4 regions of the Lentzea sp. NPDC020367 genome follow, and region 1 is predicted to be linked to each of the others. Evidence: riboswitches for the same ligand, from Rfam matches in the RefSeq annotation. Region 1 holds a riboswitch; each other region holds the start of a gene.

Evidence for each region. A riboswitch is a leader RNA that binds a small molecule or an ion and turns the genes downstream of it on or off. The one in region 1 is predicted to bind cobalamin.
Region 2: another riboswitch for cobalamin. It lies ahead of ACH413_RS45155 (putative cobaltochelatase); the one in region 1 lies ahead of ACH413_RS03435 (ribonucleoside-diphosphate reductase subunit alpha).
Region 3: another riboswitch for cobalamin. It lies ahead of metE (5-methyltetrahydropteroyltriglutamate--homocysteine S-methyltransferase); the one in region 1 lies ahead of ACH413_RS03435 (ribonucleoside-diphosphate reductase subunit alpha).
Region 4: another riboswitch for cobalamin. It lies ahead of ACH413_RS08800 (CbtB-domain containing protein); the one in region 1 lies ahead of ACH413_RS03435 (ribonucleoside-diphosphate reductase subunit alpha).

The regions. Positions count from the first base shown of each region.
Region 1 covers NZ_JBIRVV010000001.1:771,002-774,201, reverse strand. Annotated here, with positions in the region: gene ACH413_RS03435 (ribonucleoside-diphosphate reductase subunit alpha) at 1-1,946, opposite strand, end outside; cobalamin riboswitch at 2,056-2,268, opposite strand; gene rox (rifampin monooxygenase) at 2,459-3,200, shown strand, end outside.
Region 2 covers NZ_JBIRVV010000025.1:27,041-30,240, reverse strand. Annotated here, with positions in the region: gene ACH413_RS45155 (putative cobaltochelatase) at 7-1,911, opposite strand; cobalamin riboswitch at 1,949-2,085, opposite strand; gene ACH413_RS45150 (beta-eliminating lyase-related protein) at 2,116-3,075, opposite strand; gene ACH413_RS45145 (helix-turn-helix domain-containing protein) at 3,086-3,200, opposite strand, start outside.
Region 3 covers NZ_JBIRVV010000001.1:190,902-194,101, reverse strand. Annotated here, with positions in the region: gene ACH413_RS00935 (enoyl-CoA hydratase/isomerase family protein) at 1-443, opposite strand, end outside; gene ACH413_RS00930 (TetR/AcrR family transcriptional regulator) at 518-1,078, shown strand; cobalamin riboswitch at 1,077-1,282, shown strand; gene metE (5-methyltetrahydropteroyltriglutamate--homocysteine S-methyltransferase) at 1,390-3,200, shown strand, end outside.
Region 4 covers NZ_JBIRVV010000002.1:365,621-368,820, reverse strand. Annotated here, with positions in the region: gene ACH413_RS08815 (hypothetical protein) at 1-363, opposite strand, end outside; gene ACH413_RS08810 (YbaB/EbfC family nucleoid-associated protein) at 360-815, opposite strand; gene ACH413_RS08805 (CbtA family protein) at 876-1,634, opposite strand; gene ACH413_RS08800 (CbtB-domain containing protein) at 1,660-1,848, opposite strand; cobalamin riboswitch at 1,881-2,072, opposite strand; gene ACH413_RS08795 ((2Fe-2S)-binding protein) at 2,107-2,757, opposite strand; gene ACH413_RS08790 (phosphoribosyl-ATP diphosphatase) at 2,866-3,129, shown strand; gene hisG (ATP phosphoribosyltransferase) at 3,146-3,200, shown strand, end outside.

The DNA of each region.
Region 1 (3,200 bases):
AGCTCGCGCACCAGGTAGGAGTTGATCTGCAGGAACTCACCGGACAGCGTCTCGCGCTTGAACGTGTTCGACACCTGCGGCTCGATGCACTCGAAGCAGCCGGCGATCGAGGCGATCGTCGCGGTCGGCGCGACCGCGATCAGCAGCGAGTTGCGCAGGCCGTGCTCGCTGACGCGTTCCCGCAGAGCACCCCAGCGCTCGGTCTGCGTGGGCGTGACGCCCCACAGGTCGGGCTGCAGATCTCCCTTGGCGGCACGGGTTTCCGCGAACGCCGGGTGCGCGCCCGCGACCGAGGCCAGCTCGGCCGACGACTCCAGCGCCGTCAGGTAGATCTCCTCGGCGATCCGCGTCGACAGTTCGCGGGCCTCGGCCGAGTCGAACGGCAGGCGCAGCTTGAAGAACACGTCCTGCAGGCCCATGACACCGAGACCCACCGGGCGCCAGCGCGGGTTGGAGCGCGCCGCCTGCTCGGTCGGGTAGTAGTTGATGTCGATCACGCGGTCGAGGAACACGACGGCGGTGCGGACCGTGGCACGCAAGCGGTCCCAGTCGATGCCGTCGCCGGCCACGTGCGCGCCGAGGTTCACCGAGCCGAGGTTGCAGACCGCGGTCTCCTCGTCGCTGGTGACCTCGAGGATCTCCGTGCAGAGGTTGGACAGGTGCACCACGTTCGACGGCGACGCGGTCTGGTTGCACGTGCGGTTCGAGGTGTCCTTGAACGTCATCCAGCCGTTGCCGGTCTGGGCGAGCGTCCGGATCATCCGTCCGTAGAGGTCACGAGCCTTGACCGTGCGCACGGCGCGGCCAGCCTCCTCGGCACCGCGGTAGGCGCGGTCGAACTCGTCGCCCCACAGGTCGACCAGCTCGGGGATCTCATCGGGGTCGAACAGCGACCAGTCCGCGTCGGCCTCGACGCGGCGCATGAACTCGTCCGGGATCCAGTTCGCCAGGTTGAGGTTGTGCGTGCGGCGCGCGTCCTCACCGGTGTTGTCGCGCAGCTCCAGGAACTCCTCGATGTCCGGGTGCCACGTCTCCAGGTACACGCAGGCGGCGCCCTTGCGCCGGCCACCCTGGTTGACCGCGGAGACCGACGCGTCGAGCGTGCGCAGCCACGGCACGATGCCGTTGGAGTGACCGTTCGTGCCGCGGATCAACGCGCCGCGCGAACGGACCCGGGACCACTGCACGCCGATGCCGCCGGCGAACTTCGACAACCTGGCGATCTGCTTGTAGCGGTCGTAGATCGACTCGAGCTGGTCCTTCGGCGAGTCCAGCAGGTAGCACGACGACATCTGGGTGTGCTGCGTGCCGGAGTTGAACAGCGTCGGCGAGCTGGGCAGGTACGCCAGCGACGACATCAGCCGGTAGAAGTCGATCGCCTCGGTCGCCGTCTGCGAGAGGCCGCACGCGACGCGCAGCAGCCAGTACTGCGGCTGCTCGATCACCGACCGCTTCGAGGGGTGGCGCAGCAGGTAGCGGTCGTAGACCGTGCGCAGGCCGAAGTACTCGAACCGCCGGTCGCCCTCCAGGTCGATCGCGTCGTCGAGCTTGCGCGCGTTGGCGGCCACGAACTCCGCGGTCGTGTCGCCGATCAGGCCTTCCGCGTGGCCCAGCGCGATGCTCTGGCTGAAGGACATCACGCCCTGGCGGCGCACTTCCTTCTCGATGAACGCGGCGAGCAGGCCCGCGGCGAGCTTGGAGTACTCGGGCTCCTCGGACACGAGGGCGGCGGCCGTCTGGATCGACAGCCGGTCCAGTTCCTCGGTGGTGGCGCCGTCGTAGAGACCGCTGATCGTCTTCGTGGCGACCCGCAACGGGTCGACGTCGTGCAGACCGACCGTGCAGCGCTCCACCGCGCGCACGATCTTGTTCAAGTCCACCGGTTCCAGTGAACCGTTGCGTTTCTTGACGCGCATAGTGGTGGTGACCGTGTCGACCGCCGTCACTAGCTCTCTCCTCGCGAGCTCGGGTGGCCACGGGGATGCGAGGAGTGAACGGGCGCGCGCGACCGCCACGTCCTCCCGCCCTCCCTCGGGGCCGCGGACGCCCGCACGCAGGCACGTGCGGGGCGCTGGCAGGTCTTCGGACTCGTGGGCGAGCCTGTCGCCAGGCGCCTACCGGCCGTCGCTTCCCAGACATCGATGTCCAGTGCTCTCTGACGGCTTTCGTTCCCACTCACCGCTGCGGGGCAGTCCCGGATTCCCACCGGGTTCCCTCTTGCGACGACCGATCTGGATGATCGGCCGAACCAGCTTCGGAGCACAATACATGGGCGCGGGCGAGCCGCTGACAACTACATCTAGTGGGCGTGTCGCTCAGTTGGAGCAGCGCCCGTAGATCACCACGACCGGCTCGCCCGCAACCTCGGAGCGCGTTCGCACGGGCCGGTATATCGCTTGCGGCAAGATCCGGAGGCCCCCACACTTGGCCGCCGATACCGGGGCTGAATGGGTGGTTCATGTTCGATGTGATCATTGCCGGGTGCGGTCCGACCGGCGCGGTGCTGGCCGCCGAACTGCGGCTGCACGACGTGCGAGTGCTCGTTCTGGAAAAGGAACCCGAGCCCGTGGCATCGTTCGTGCGCATCGTGAGTCTGCACATTCGCAGTCTGGAAATCCTGGCGATGCGCGGTCTGCTGGACCGCTTTCTGGAACGGGGCCGGCAACGTCCGGTCGGTGGCGCCTTCGCCGCCATCCCCAAACCCACGCCGGAAGGCCTGGATTCCACGTTCACCACCATGCTCGGCATCCAGCAGCCGATCGCCGACAAGCTGCTCGCCGACCACGCGATCGCACTGGGCGCACAGGTCCGGCGCGGTGCCGCGGTGGTCGGTCTCGAGCAGGACGACGACGGCGTGACCGTCGAACTGGCCGACGGCGAGCGACTGCGGTCGCGGTACCTGGTCGGCTGCGACGGTTCCCGCAGCACGGTCCGCAAACTGCTCGGCGTCGGGTTCCCCGGCGAGCCCTCGCGCAACGACACGCTGATGGGCGAGATGAAGGCCGCCGCACCGGAAGACGAGATCGCCGCCAAGGTCGCGGAAATCCGCAAGACGAGCCCCGTGTTCCACCTCGGACATTTCGGCGACGGGGTCTACCGCGTTGTGGTCCCGTGCGCGAAAGCCGGGGAAGATCGCGCGGAAGCGCCCACCATCGAGGATTTCCGACGGGAACTGCGCGCCTTCGCCGGAACGGATTTCG
Region 2 (3,200 bases), on a different contig from region 1:
GCGAACTCACGCGGCCCGGACGACGCCGGCGAGGTGGTCGGCGCTGAGCTGGTCGAGCTTCACGCAGGTGCCCTGCAACGCCTCGGCGATCTTCTGCGCGAGACCCAGGCGGACATGGCCCTGTTCGCAGTCGACGACCACGACGGCGGTCTTCTCCAGCAACGTCGCGGCCTTGAGCGCATCCTTGGTCGGGTCTCCACCCAGGCCGGACGACGTCGCGCGGCCGTCCGTCAGCAGCACCACGAGCGGACGCTTCTGCGGGTCGCGCATCCGCTCGATCTCCAGGACGCGGTGGGCCTTGAGCAGTCCGTCCGCGAGCGGGGTCCGGCCTCCGGTGCGCATCTTCTTGAGCCTGGTGGCCGCCGCGTCCACGGAGGTCGTCGGGGGCAAAGCGACTTCGGCGGTCTGGCCGCGGAACGTCACGACGCCGACCTTGTCCCGGCGCTGGTAGGCGTCGCGCAGCAACGAGATCACCGCGCCGCTGACGGCCGACATCCGCTTCTGCGCCGCCATCGAGCCGGAGGCGTCGACGACGAACAGGACGAGGTTCGACTCCTTGCCCTCCCTGACCGCCTTGCGCAGGTCGGAGGCGGTGAGCAGCAGTCCGGGGCCGCTGCGGCCACGCGCTCGTTGGTGCGGCGCGGCGTTCGTGAGCGTGTCGACCAGGTGCAGTCCGTTGCCGTCCACTTTGGACGACCGGACGATCCGGCCGGTGCGGGCGCGGGCCCTCGAACGCTTGCCGGGCGCGCCTTCGCCGACGCCGGGAACCTCCAGCAGCCGCGCCTTGAACGCGGGCGACGGTTCCGGCGCGGGACGGTCGTTGGGCGCGTTCCCGTTGCCCTTCGGGCCTTCCTGCGGTTCAGGCAGCTCGCCGCCGCCGGGGCCGTCGTCGTCCGGGCCCTCTTCCGGCTCTTCCGCGTGCTCGGCGGCCTGCTTCATCGCGTCCTCGAGCTGCTGCTCCTCGATGCCGGGCTCGTCGAACGGGTCGCGGCGCCTGCGGTGCGGCAGGGCGAGCCGGACGGCGGTCTCGACGTCGGTCTCCTCCACGGTCTCGGCACCTCGCCACGCCGCGTGGGCGGTGGCGGCGCGAGCGACCACGAGGTCCGCGCGCATGCCGTCGACCTCGAAAGCCGCGCAGACAGCGGCGATCCGGCGCAGCTCACTGTCCGGAAGGGACACTTGCGGCAGCTTCTGCTTGGCGTCGGCGATCTGCTGCTTGAGCTTCGCGTCCTCGGCCTCCCACTTCGCCGCGAACGTGACGGGGTCGGCCTCGTAGGCGAGCCGGCGCCGGATCACCTCGGTGCGCACGCTCACGTCCCGCGCCGCCTTCACCGCCACGGTCAGCCCGAACCGGTCGAGCAGCTGCGGCCGAAGCTCGCCCTCCTCGGGGTTCATGGTGCCGACCAGCAGGAACTGCGACGGGTGCGAGACCGAGACGCCCTCGCGTTCCACGTGCGCGCGCCCCATCGCGGCGGCGTCGAGCAGCAGGTCGACCAGGTGGTCGTGCAGGAGGTTGACCTCGTCGACGTAGAGCACGCCGCGATGCGCCGCGGCCAGCAACCCGGGCTGGAACGCCCGCACGCCCTCGGTCAGCGCCTTCTCCAGGTCGAGCGACCCGACCAGCCGGTCCTCGGTGGCGCCGACAGGCAGTTCGACGAGCTTGGCCGGTCGACGGTCGACACCGTCGTGCGGCCCGTCGGGGCAGTCGGTGCTGCCCGGAACACAACCGAACCGGCAGCCTCGAGACACGTCCAGTTCGGGCAGGAGCGCGGCGAGGGCACGCACGATGGTCGACTTCGCGGTCCCCTTCTCGCCGCGGACCAGAACGCCGCCGATGCCGGGATGAACGGCGTTCAGCAGCAGGGCAAGCCGGAGGTCGTCATGGCCGACGACAGCCGAAAAGGGGAACATGCTCGGCGAAGTCCTTCCTCGGGTGTCCACGCCCGCGGTCGGTGATCAAGAGGGGAACGAGTTCCTGACTCCCGGTTCTCTCACTACCGGTCACAGTCGCGGGACGGCGCCGGATTCGCACCGGCTTCCTCGCACTCCCCTCACAGCCCCGGCATCGTCGCATTTCGCACCGCCGGGTCCAACAGCCAGGTGAGCGACGTCGCCCTAGATCAGGCTCTGGAACTCCGCCCAGGCCTCCGCGACCTCGTCCGCCGTCCACTCCAGCGCGGGCTCGGCGATCGTGATCTCGTTCTTCGCGAGCAGGCCGTCACGCCAGAAGTTGCCGAGGAACTTGCCGCTCACCTCGGTCAGCCGCTTCGGGTCGCCGGGCAGGTGCAGCGCGAACTGGTGGGTGTGCGGCTCCGGCATGCCCATGGCGGCGGCCACGACCTTGGCGTGCTCGACGTAGGTGCCCAGCCGGGGCAGCACGGTGTCCAGGCCGTGCAACGCGGACAGCGCCGCCGGCCACTGCTGGAACAGCATGCCGCCGTACCGGTGCCGCCACACCCGTGCCTGGTCGACGAAGTCCTGGGTGCCGGCGAGCGCCGCGCCGGAAATGCCTTCGAGGGACTTGTAGAACGACACGTAGACCGAGTCGAACAGGCCCGCGATCTCGGGCAGCGGCTTGCCCAGGCCGAAGGTGCTCTCCCACAGCCGCGCGCCGTCGAGGTGCACGACCGCGTCCCGTTCGCGAGCGGCGTCGACCAGCGACGTCAGCTCGTCCCACGTCGGCAGGACGAACCCCCGCTCGCGGTCCGGGACCTCCAGCAGCAGCGTCCCGTAGGGCTCGGGGCAGGTCGCGACCTCGGAGTTCTCGACCTTGATCGGACGCAGGCCGGACAGCACGGTCAGCGCGTCGTCCTCGTGGTTCAGCGGATGCGCCTGCGAGTGCATCGCGACGATCGGGTTGTGCGTGCGGTCGGCCCAGCACCGCAGCGCGATCTGCTGCGCCATGGTCCCGGTCGGCACGAACAGCGCGGCCTCGGTGCCCAGCAGTTGTGCGACGCGGGTCTCCAGCGCGCCCACCGGGCCGCCGTCGCCGTAGCGGTCGGGGTCGACGTCCGGCACCGGGCCGAGCCTCTCCAGGAGCGTCTTCTTGCGGGTTCCGGAGAGCTGTCGGTTCATCACCACCGCATCAAACCTCAGCGGCGAGCGTGTCCGCGAGCGAGATAACGCCCGCCCGGATCTCGGCCGCCGTCATGCCCTGGGCCAGCAGGAACTCGATGTGCTCGCCTCGCAGCACGGCCAGC
Region 3 (3,200 bases), 580 kb from region 1:
ATCCGAGGCAGCAGGCTGGAGATCCCGCCGGTCACGCTGAGCCCGACGCCGACCTCGGGAAATCCGAACTGCGCGCTGGTCTGCGCCACGACCAGGTCGCAGCCCAGCGCGAACTCGGCGCCCGCGCCCAGCGCGTAGCCGTGGACCGCCGCGATCACGATGCCGGGGAAGTCGCGGATCGCGCGAGTCACGTCCTGGATGCGCTCCAACCGGGCCCGCGTCTGCTCCTCGGTCTCGACCGGCACCGGCTCCTTCAGGTCGTGGCCGGCGCAGAACGACTTGCCGCGGCCCGCCAGCACGATCACCCGCGCCTGGTCCTCGCGCGCCCGTGCGAACGCGGCCAGCAGGTCCTCGACCAGCGCCGGGACCACGGCGTTGAGCCGTTCCGGACGGTTCAGGTGCACCTGCGCGATGCCCTCGGCACAGGAGTAGTCGACGGTCATCTCTCCCCTTCGATCGATCGATCGATCGGGCCTGACGCTAGAGTGAGCGAGTCGGGCCGGTCAAGGGAGGCAGCATGACGACGGAGGAACGGGTCCGCGAGGCGGCCGTGCGGTTGTTCGCCGAGCGCGGCTTCCACGGCACCGGCATCCGCGACCTCGCGCAGGCCGCCGGGCTGTCGTCGGCGACGCTCTACCACTACATGGGCACCAAGGAAGACCTGCTGGTCGAGATCATGCGCACGAGCCTGACCGAGCTGATCGGCAAGGCCGAGCAGATCACCGGTGACGAGACGGACCGTCTCGTCTCGTTGGTCAAGATGCACGTGCGGGCGCACGCCGAGAAGCCGCGCGAGACGGCGGTGGTGGACGGCGAGATGCGCGCGCTGACCGGCGAGCGCCGCGAAGAGATCGTGGCGTTGCGCGACCGCTACGAGCGCTTCTGGCAGGACGCGATCGACGACGGCGTGAAGGCGCGCAAGCTGACGGTCGCCGATCCGAGCGTCGCGCGGCTCGCGTTGCTGGAGATGTGCAGCGGCGTCTCCCGGTGGTACTCCCCTGCGGGGCCGGTCAAGTTGAGTGATCTCACCATTCAGTACGCGGCTATGGCGCTGGGCATGCTCGGCGCGGCCCGCTAGGGTCGGTGCTGCCAGCGGTTCACCCGGGCTCGTTCCGGGTGGAGCAAAAGGGAACCCGGTGCGAGTCCGGGACTGCCCCGCAGCGGTGAGTGGGAACGAAAGCCGTCAGAAGCACTGGGTCTGCCAGATCTGGGAAGCGACGGCCGGTAGGAGCGAGCAACACGCCCACGAGTCCGAAGACCTGCCGCCGGTCCGCGCGCCGACCCGGTGCGCGGTGCTCCGGAGCCTCTCGGGCGGGCTGACGGGCGCGGCTGCGTGCCGTCCTGCTCGCGTGTCTCCGGTGCTTCCGCACGCTCGCGAGGAGAGAGCTTGTGACCATCGGCAGCACTGTCTTTGGTTATCCCCGAATCGGACCGAAGCGCGAACTGAAGCGCGCGGTCGAGCAGTACTGGGCCGGGAAGATCGACGAGGCCGCCCTCCGGGAGACGGCGAGGCAGCTCAGGGCGCAGACCTGGGCCGAACTGTCCGAACTGGACTCCGTTCCGTCGAACACCTTCTCGTTCTACGACCAGGTGCTCGACACGTCGTTGCTGTTCGACGCGATCCCGCAGCGGTTCCGCGACCTCGGACTGTCCGAACTGGACACCTACTTCGCGGCGGCACGAGGCCGCGACGGCGCCGCGGCCCTGGAACTGACGAAGTGGTTCGACACGAACTACCACTACCTGGTGCCGGAACTGGGCCCGGACACCGAGTTCCGGCTCGCCTGCGACAAGCCGATCGCCGAGTACCGCGAGGCGCTCGAACTCGGCGTCACGACCCGGCCGGTGCTGCTCGGCCCGGTGACGTACCTGTTGCTGGCCAAGAGCACGGTGCCCGGCTTCGAACCGCTGGCGCTGCTCGACCGCCTGCTGGAGGCGTACGTCGAACTGCTCGGCCGCCTGCGCGTCGAGGGCGTCGAGTGGGTGCAGATCGACGAACCGGCGTTCGCCGCCGACCGCACCCCGGCCGACCTGAACGCGTTGCGCCGCGCGTACCGAACGCTCAGCGGACTGCCCGGCCGGCCGAAGCTCCTGGTCACCGGCTACTACGGCGACCTCGGCGAGGCGCTGCCGATCCTGGCCGAGTCGCAGGTCGAGGCGATCGGCATCGACCTGGTCAGCGCACCGGACACGTCGGTCGCGATCCCCGCGTTGCGCGACAAGATCCTGGTGGCCGGCCTGGTCGACGGACGCAACGTGTGGCGCACCGACCTGCACGCCGCGCTGGCGAAGGCCGCGACGTTGCTGGGCTTCGCGAACGAGGTCGTCGTGTCGTCGTCCTCCACGCTGCTGCACGTGCCGTACGACCTGGACGCCGAGGACCTGGAGCCGGACGTGCAGGCGCGGCTCGCGTTCGCGCGGCAGAAGGTCCGCGAGATCGTGGTGCTGGGCAGGGCTTTGCGCGGCGGGGCCGACGGCGCCTGGGCCGACGAGGCGAAGCGCCAGGTGCCCAGCCCGCGCCGCGACGACCACGTCCGGGCGCGCATCGAGTCGTTGCGGCCGGAGCACAGTCTCCGGGCGCCGTACGAGGACCGAGCCGCCGCCCAGCAGGCCCGGCTCGGGTTGCCGCCGCTCGCGACCACGACGATCGGGTCGTTCCCGCAGACCGGCGACATCCGCAAGGCGCGCGCGGCCGTGCGCAGCGGTGAGATCACCGAGGACGAGTACGAGCAGCGGATGCGGGACGAGATCGGTCGCGTGATCGATCTGCAGGAGGACATCGGCCTGGACGTGCTGGTGCACGGCGAACCCGAGCGCAACGACATGGTCCAGTACTTCGCCGAGCACCTGGAAGGCTTCGCCAGCACGCAGTTCGCGTGGGTGCAGTCGTACGGGTCGCGGTGCGTGCGGCCGCCGATCATCCACGGTGACGTGTCCCGGCCGAAGCCGATGACGGTGCCGTGGAGCACCTACGCGCAGTCGCTGACGTCCAAGCCGGTCAAGGGAATGCTGACCGGTCCGGTGACGATCCTCGCGTGGTCGTTCGTCCGCGACGACCAGCCGCTGGCCGACACCGCGGCTCAGGTGGCGCTGGCGTTGCGCGACGAGATCCGCGACCTGGAGGCCGCCGGGATCCGGGTGGTGCAGGTCGACGAACCGGCGTTGCGCGAACTGCTTCCGTTGCGCCGGAAGGACCAACC
Region 4 (3,200 bases), on a different contig from region 1:
GGTCCCCTTGCCGCCGGAGACCATCGGCGGCGCGGTGGCGCTGTCGAGTCCACTTTGGAGCGTCTTGCCGAACGCGTCCGTCGTCGTCTGCTCGTGGCCCGCGTAGGTCTGCGCGGTGGCGGTGAGGGCGGAATCGATCTTGCCGAAGCCCTCGGTCATCTTGCCGAAGTGGCCGTGCAGATCGCCCAGCAACTCGTCGTACTGCTGGTAGAGGCCGAGCAGGTGCCCGAGCGCGCCCCAGCTGACCGCGGGCACCGACGCGGTCGTGGCGGCGTCGTTGAGCTTCGTGGAGGTGCCGGAGAGCGTGCCGATGGTCTTCGCGCACCGGGCGATCTCGTCCGCGTGCACCACGATCCCGGTCACCAGCGGTCGTCCTTGCGGAAGATGCTGCCGGTGTCGCCGTCGTCGTCCACCGGGGGACGGGCCGGTGGGTCGGCGGGCCGGCCGAAGATCTCCTGCTGCGTCGCCAGCACCCGTTCGGCGATCGGGAGGTCGGTGTGGCCCTGCACGATCTCCGCCTGCTGACGCGCGGCCGCGGCGACGGCCAGCTGCAGCGTCGACATCACGGCCTGGGAGAGCTGCGTGGTGCTCAGCCGCTTCGCGTCCTCGGTGAACCGGATCTCCTTGATGGAACCGGACAAACCCGCGACGACCGTGACGGAACGGTCGGGGGACTGGACGCTGGCTTCCACTGTTCTGAGCTCGTCGCCCATCGCGTCGTACTCGGCGGCACGGGCGTCGGCGGCGCGGTTCGCCTGCTCGAAGAACTCGAGCTTCTGACGCATCTGTTCCAGCAACTCAGCGCTGTCAGGCATGCGCCGAACGTACCAATCGCGGCTGGGCGGGGTGGCCGCACCCGCGGCCACCCCACACCATCAGGCGACAGCGGCCTTCTCAGGGGCCTTGGCCTTGCGCGTGGCCGGGTCGATCAGCAGGCCGAACACCACGCCGATGCCGACGTAGAGCGTGGCGAGCTGGGCGAGCGAGCTGAGGCGGAACTGCCACAGCACGTTCACCGGCATGTCCGCAGGGATCGTGTCCGGCGGCGCGGGGAACGCCAGCAGCACCACCGCGACGGCCGCGGCCACCGCGAGCAGCACGGCCGTGGTCCGCACCGGCTGCGACTGCGCGCGCAGCTGCTCGGCGAGCCAGCTCGCGGCCCACACGATCACCAGACCGGCCACCACCACACCGAGGTAGAGCGCGGTCCGGTAGTTCACCGTCTCCGGGTCGCCCACGGCGGGCGGGTTGGCCGGGTACTTGAGCCACGGCAGCAGCGCCACGGCACCGAACACCGCGGCACCGAACGCGAAGCTGCGGCTGAACGGCGTGCGGTCGGCGAACCAGCGCTTCGACAGCGCGTAGGCCGTGGCGAACACGAGGCCCACCGCGATGCCGACGATCACCACGCCGAGCATGCCGCCGACGATCTGGGCGCCGCGGCTGACCAGCTCTTCCTCGCCGCCGTGCGTGTGGCCGGCCTCTTCGCCGGCGGGTGCCCGTGCCTCCTCGACCGCGAGCGCGGCGCGAATCGAAATCTCGGTCACCAGCAGCTGCACGAGCGCGGAGGCGACGCCGGCGATACCGCCGGCCGCGACTCCGCGCAGCGCAAGGGACTTGTACGTCGTCGTCATGTCTTCCCTGCCTGGGATCGGGGGATCAGTGGCAGGGGACGCCGAGCGCGTGGCGGCCGTCGTGGAAGAACTCGTGCAGCAACTCGGAACCCGCGCCGAGCGCGAGACCGTTCTCCTGCAGGACGAGGTACGTGACGATCAGGCCGAGAAGTGCGGCGGCGAACGCCCACTTGGGCACCTGGACGGCGGACAGATTTGCTGCGGGGCTCGTCATGACGGGCTCCTCCATACCTCGTGGAAGGTCAACTCTCCTTGCGGCGCCGCAGCCGGTCTCCTGACTCCCGGATCAACGCTGCCCCCGCGTCTTCCCAGCCCTCTCGCGAGGACCAGTGACGTGCTCGGCGGGGATCGCTTCCCGGTCACAGTGGCGAGGACCGCGCCGGATTTTCACCGGCTTCCCGTCACTGCGGCGCGTGCACCGTAAGTTGATCCATCGGTTAAGCACAACCGGCCATAAGAGTTGTTGCGTTCCTCACTTCACGAGTGGACAGTCACCACACTTCCCACCTGCGGCGACGCGGTAGTAGAGACAACACGACCGACGCCGGAACGTGACCTCGCCGGGAAAACTGAGGAATTCTCCCGCCTGTTCGAACGGCGGTGAGCTCATGAGCCGTTCGCCGCGTTCTTCCGCTTCCTCGGCGGTGAGCATGCGTGCGCGCACAACCATTTTGAGCGCGCCCGCGACGTTCGACATCGCGTTGCCCCACAACAATCCACGCGCCACCGGCGTGACGGCCTGGATCGCTTCCACCACCGGTTCGAGTGCCTCTGCGGCCTTCGGGCCCAGTCTCGGCTGGTCGATGCGGACGCTCAGGCCGTTCGCGGGGTGGTGCTGCCACCAGAGGTTCTCCGGGCGGACGTCGATCGGGATGCCCGCGGCCGTGAGCGGGCTGAGCAGCCGTGCCGTGTAGCTGAGGAAGAACAGGCTGGCCGCTACGCGTGGTTCCTCCGCTTTGTACCGGATCGCGATCGCGTCGATGGTGTTCTTGAGCGCCGGACCTTCGAGCAGGGCCGTTCCCGGCAGCCAGGACTCGTCGGGGCGGCCCACGTCGAGCGCGAAGAACGGGTTGATTCCGCGCACCCGGCGCAGTGCTTCGAGGACCTCGGCGAACTCAGACACAGAAGTTCACGCTACTGGGTGTCCATGCAGGACAGATCACGTCCACGGCCTGGGACAGATGTGACCGCGGTGTGGACGGGGGTCGCCGGGATGGGAGGATGTCATGCCGTGAAGACCTTCGATTCCCTGTTCGCTGAACTGACCGAACGAGCCGCCACCAAGCCGGAGGGTTCCGGCACCGTTGCTGCGCTCGAGGCCGGGGTCCATGCGCAGGGCAAGAAGGTCCTGGAGGAGGCGGGCGAGGTCTGGATCGCCGCCGAGTACGAGTCCGACGAGAAGCTCTCCGAAGAGATCTCGCAGCTGCTCTACCGCCTCCAGGTGCTCATGCTGGGCCGTGGGCTCACCCTCGAAGACGTCTACAAGTACCTCTGACGGAAAAGACTTTCACATGCTGCGCGTTGCAGTCCCGAACAAGGGCGCGCTCGCTGAACGCGCCTCCGCCA